DNA from 2 places in the Stenotrophomonas sp. 22385 genome. Region 2 is predicted to be linked to the other one. Evidence: riboswitches for the same ligand, from Rfam matches in the RefSeq annotation. Region 2 holds a riboswitch; the other holds the start of a gene.

Region 1 (2,379 bases), on a different contig from region 2:
CATCACGAACACCGGCGCCGAGGCGATATACAGGAAAATGCCGGAAAAATTGAACGCACCGGCCGCAGCCAGGCGCAGCAGCCGCGGGTTGGTACCCATCTGCACGTAGCTGCGCAGCAGCGCGCCGGTGGACAGCGGCGTGCGTGCTTCGACCGGGTGCGTTTCCGGCAGCCACTTGCTGGTAGCCGCCAGCAGCACCAGCGCAAACGCCACCAGGAACCAGAAGATCAGCGGCCAGTCGCCGCCGCCGAGCAGGATCCAGCCCCCGATGATCGGCGCGATCGCAGGCGCAATCCCGAAGATCATCGAGACCTGGCTCATCAACCGCTGCGCGTCGGCACCGTGGTACAGGTCGCGGATCACCGCACGACCGACGATCACGCCCACCCCGGCGGTCACGCCCTGCAGCGCGCGGAACACCAGCAGCGTGGTCAGGTCGCGCGACAGCGCGCAGCCAATCGAAGCGGCGATGAACAGCACCAGCCCGCCCAGGATCACCCGCCGGCGACCGAACGCGTCCGACAGCGGGCCGTGCGCCAGGCTCATCAGGCCGTAGAACAGCAAATACACGCTGACCGTCTGCTGCACCGCGACCTGGTCGACCTGCATGCGCTCGCCCAGCAGCAGGAACGCCGGGAAAATGGTGTCGATCGAGAACGGGCCGAACATGGCCAGGCCGGCGAGCAGCAGGGCCAGGCGGCGGGTAGAAGGTGAGGCGGGTGTCATCGGGTCTTCCGTCAGCGGCCGCGCGTGAACGCACGGAAGGCGCCGGCCGCAGCCTGCGGTGGCGCCTGATGAATACGAGGATCAGGCCATGATAGGCCGTCCGCCTGCCTGGCACCATGCCCGGCAGCCGGTGATGGAGCGGTATGCACCCCCTGTTCATGTGCCGGACGGCCGTTGATGGGCGGGGCTCTGGGCTATAATCGCCGGGCTACATGGTGGGAGAAGCGGCGCTTTGTATTGAAGCCCCGCTGCCGAAGGCGCAACGCCCGTAATCGCTCAGGCCCGATACCACCCGCACCAAAACTCTGGAGAGACCGGCCAGTGCCGGCGCCGAAGGGGCACGAAGCACGCAGCCGCGCGCTTCTAAACTCTCAGGCAAAAGGACAGAGGGGCACCCAGGAAGACCGCAGGGTCCGGTGGACCGTTGTCGCCCACGACACGCCCCGTCCGCGCTTCCGAACGTGCGTGCCCACTCTTTTGGATGCCAGCCATGTCCCAGAACACCCCCTCCCTGCGCGAGCTTGAACACCACCACGCGTTCGTCGAACGCCACATCGGCCCCAACGACGCCGAAATCGCGCAGATGCTCGACGTGGTCGGCCACGCCTCGCTGGACGCACTGACCGACGCCATCGTGCCGTCGGGCATCAAGTCGCCGGCCGCGCTGGCGCTGCCCAGCTCGCTGACCGAAGTGGAAGCGCTGGCCAAGATCCGCACCATCGCCGACAAGAACCAGGTGTTCCGCACCTTCATCGGCCAGGGCTACTACGGCACCCTCACCCCGAACGTCATCCTGCGCAACGTGCTGGAAAACCCGGCGTGGTACACCGCCTACACCCCGTACCAGGCCGAGATCTCGCAGGGCCGCATGGAAGCGCTGATCAACTTCCAGACCCTGTGCGCCGACCTGACCGGCATGGAGATCGCCAACGCTTCGCTGCTGGATGAAGCCACCGCCGCGGCCGAAGCGATGACCCTGGCCAAGCGTTCGGCCAAGAGCAAGTCCGACACCTTCTTCGTGCACGATGCCGTGCACCCGCAGACGCTGGAACTGTTGCGCACCCGCGCCGAGCCGATGGGCATCGTGCTGCGCGTGGGCACCCCGGCCGAGGCCATGGAAGCCGAAGCCTACGGCGTGCTGCTGCAGTACCCGGACACCTTCGGCCACATCGGCGATTACAAGGCACTGGCCGATGCCGTGCACGCGCGTGGCGGCCTGGTCGCCGTGGCCACCGACCTGCTGGCGCTGACCCTGATCGCCGCCCCCGGCGAATGGGGCGCGGACATCGTGGTGGGCAACTCGCAGCGCTTCGGCGTGCCGTTCGGCTTCGGCGGCCCGCACGCGGCGTTCATGGCCTGCCGGGATGCCTACAAGCGCTCGATGCCGGGCCGCCTGATCGGCGTGTCGGTCGATGCCCAGGGCAATGCGGCCTACCGCCTCACCCTGCAGACCCGCGAGCAGCACATCCGCCGCGAGAAGGCCACCTCCAACATCTGCACCGCGCAGGTACTGCTGGCGGTGATGGCCTCGATGTACGCCGTGTACCACGGCCCCGACGGCCTGACCCGCATTGCCCGCCGCACCCACCGCCTGGCCGCGATCCTGGCGGCCGCGCTGCGCACCGCCGGCGTCAACGTCGGTGAGCAGTTCTT
Region 2 (2,379 bases):
GTTGCCTGGGGCGCCATTGGCGCGCGCACCACCGAAAGCCAGGTGCATCGCGAGCTGGCCTCCGGGCTGTCGTGCCCGGTCGGCTTCAAGAACGGCACCGACGGCAACATCAAGATCGCCGCCGACGCGGTGGGTGCCGCGTCCAACCCGCACCACTTCCTGTCGGTGACCAAGCAGGGCGATACCGCCATTGTCGCCACGGCCGGCAACCCGGATTGCCACGTGATCCTGCGTGGCGGCAAAGTGCCGAACTTCGATGCCGCCAGCGTGGATGCCGCCAGCCAGACGCTGGCCAAGGCGCAGCTCCCGGCGCGGCTGATGATCGATGCCAGCCACGCCAACAGCAGCAAGAATCCCGAAAACCAGCCGAAGGTGATCGCTGACATCAATGCACAACTGGCGGCAGGCGAAGAGCGCATCGTGGGCGTCATGGTGGAAAGCCACCTGGTCGCTGGCCGCCAGGAACTGGTGGAAGGCCAGCCGCTGGTGTACGGCCAGAGCATCACCGATGGCTGCATCGGCTGGGACAGTTCGCTGCAGGTGCTGGAGGCGCTGGCCGAGGCCGTGCGTGCGCGGCGCGCGCGGCGTCTGGCCGAGGCGGCTTGATCCGGGCGGCGCACGACCAACGGTCGTGCGCTACCGGTGCCGGCCGGCGGCGGGTATCGACCGCCGGTCGATACCCGCTAATGCACCTCGTCGCGATACACGAACTTCGGCATCTCCCACTTGAAGTGGATCGCCAGCAGGCGGAACGCGAAGCCGCCGCCCAGGCACCACAGCGTGGCGGCATTGAGCGACACGTCCAGTTCCAGCAAACCCAGCCACGCCGCGCCAGTGAGCAGGGTGATCACCGCGTACAGCTCCTTCTGGAAGATCAGCGGCACCTCGTTGCACAGTACATCGCGCAGGACGCCGCCGAAGGCGCCGGTGAGCATGCCGGCGATGAGTACGATCGGCGCCGCGTGGCCACCGTCGCGCGCCACCGCGCAGCCGATCAGGGTGAAGCAGATCAGGCCCAGGCCATCGAGCACCAGGAAGGTGCGGCGGAAGTGGTGCATCCAGCGTGCCACCCAGGTGGCGATCAGTGCCGCACAGATCGTGAAGCCCAGGTACTCGGGGTGCTTGACCCAGCCCAGCGGGTAGTGGCCCAGCACGATATCGCGCAGTGAGCCGCCGCCCAGCGCGGTCACGCAGGCGATGATGACCACGCCGAACAGATCCATCCGCCGACGACCGGCAGACAGCGCGCCGGTCATGGCTTCGGCGGAAATGGCGATGAGGTAGATGATGGACAGCAGCATGCAGCGGCTCCGGAGGGGGCAGGCGGGGACGGAAACGCGCACGCGCCAGCGCCGCAGCACTGTCGTGGGGTGGGATTCCGTTGCCGCTCCCGCTGTCCTTTTGCCTGAGAGTTCAGTGGCCAGGCCACGTGCCCCTTCGGCGGGTCATTGAAGACCTCTCTCCAGATCGGCGTGTTGGATGCATGGTTGGTGGCGTTTCGAGCCACCGGCCTGAGCGATTATGGGAGCCTGCGCCTTCGGCGGGCGCCAGCGCGGCGCCTCTCTCCTGCATCCGGAGCGGATTCTAGCAGCCAGTACCCTCGTGCCGGTGGATAATCCCGGTATGCCCGCTGAACCCGCCCCCTGGTACCTCTATCTGCTGGAATGCCGCAACGGCAGCTATTACGCCGGCATCAGCAACGACGTGGACGCCCGCTTCCAGGCCCATGCGTGCGGGAAGGGCGCGCGCTACACCCGCGCCAACCCGCCGGTGAAGCTGCTCGCCATGCGCGCCTATCCGGACCGTTCGGCCGCCTCCAAGGCCGAATGCGAGCTCAAGCGCCAGCCGCGCGCACGCAAACTGGCCTGGCTTCAGCAACGGAGTGGCGGAACATGACAGGCATCGACCCGGCCAAGGCGCGCGCAATGATCGGCAAGACCGTGCTCGCCGGCATCACCTACCTGGACGCCGAAGGCAACGCGCTGGAGCACCGCCAGATGGCCGGGCACGTGCTGCGCATCAATGACGAGGAGGGCGTGGTGCTGGCCAGCGCGCTGGACGGCGAGGAACTGTTCCTGCCGCCAGAGCTTGGTCATTACACCCCGGCCGCGCCCGGCGACTACACGCTGCGCTCGATGGCGCTGACCATCCGTGATCCGGATTTCCTGTGCACCTGGGATGTTCACCTCGCTCCGGGCAACGATCCCTGATCGGTCGGTTTCGGTCGGCGGTCCTCGCGGTCATCACCAAAGATGATCCGTGCACTGCGCTGGTAGCTCCAATACGCCACCGCCCAATTGAGCAGCACCACGATCCGGTTGCGGAACCCGATCAGGAAGAACACGTGCGCGGCCAGCCAGAACCACCAGGCCAGCACAC

Evidence for each region. A riboswitch is a leader RNA that binds a small molecule or an ion and turns the genes downstream of it on or off. The one in region 2 is predicted to bind glycine.
Region 1: it holds a riboswitch for glycine, as region 2 does, so the genes downstream of both, gcvP (aminomethyl-transferring glycine dehydrogenase) here and ACTJI4_RS01745 (trimeric intracellular cation channel family protein) in region 2, are expected to answer to the same signal.

What each region holds. Positions count from the first base shown of each region.
Region 1 covers NZ_JBQEOG010000010.1:131,480-133,858, forward strand. The annotation lists gene ACTJI4_RS17135 (multidrug effflux MFS transporter) at 1-726, opposite strand, end outside; glycine riboswitch at 1,022-1,123, shown strand; gene gcvP (aminomethyl-transferring glycine dehydrogenase) at 1,208-2,379, shown strand, end outside.
Region 2 covers NZ_JBQEOG010000001.1:420,731-423,109, forward strand. The annotation lists gene ACTJI4_RS01740 (3-deoxy-7-phosphoheptulonate synthase) at 1-606, shown strand, start outside; gene ACTJI4_RS01745 (trimeric intracellular cation channel family protein) at 684-1,301, opposite strand; glycine riboswitch at 1,386-1,476, opposite strand; glycine riboswitch at 1,485-1,579, opposite strand; gene ACTJI4_RS01750 (GIY-YIG nuclease family protein) at 1,624-1,896, shown strand; gene ACTJI4_RS01755 (hypothetical protein) at 1,893-2,210, shown strand; gene ACTJI4_RS01760 (NAD(P)/FAD-dependent oxidoreductase) at 2,183-2,379, opposite strand, start outside.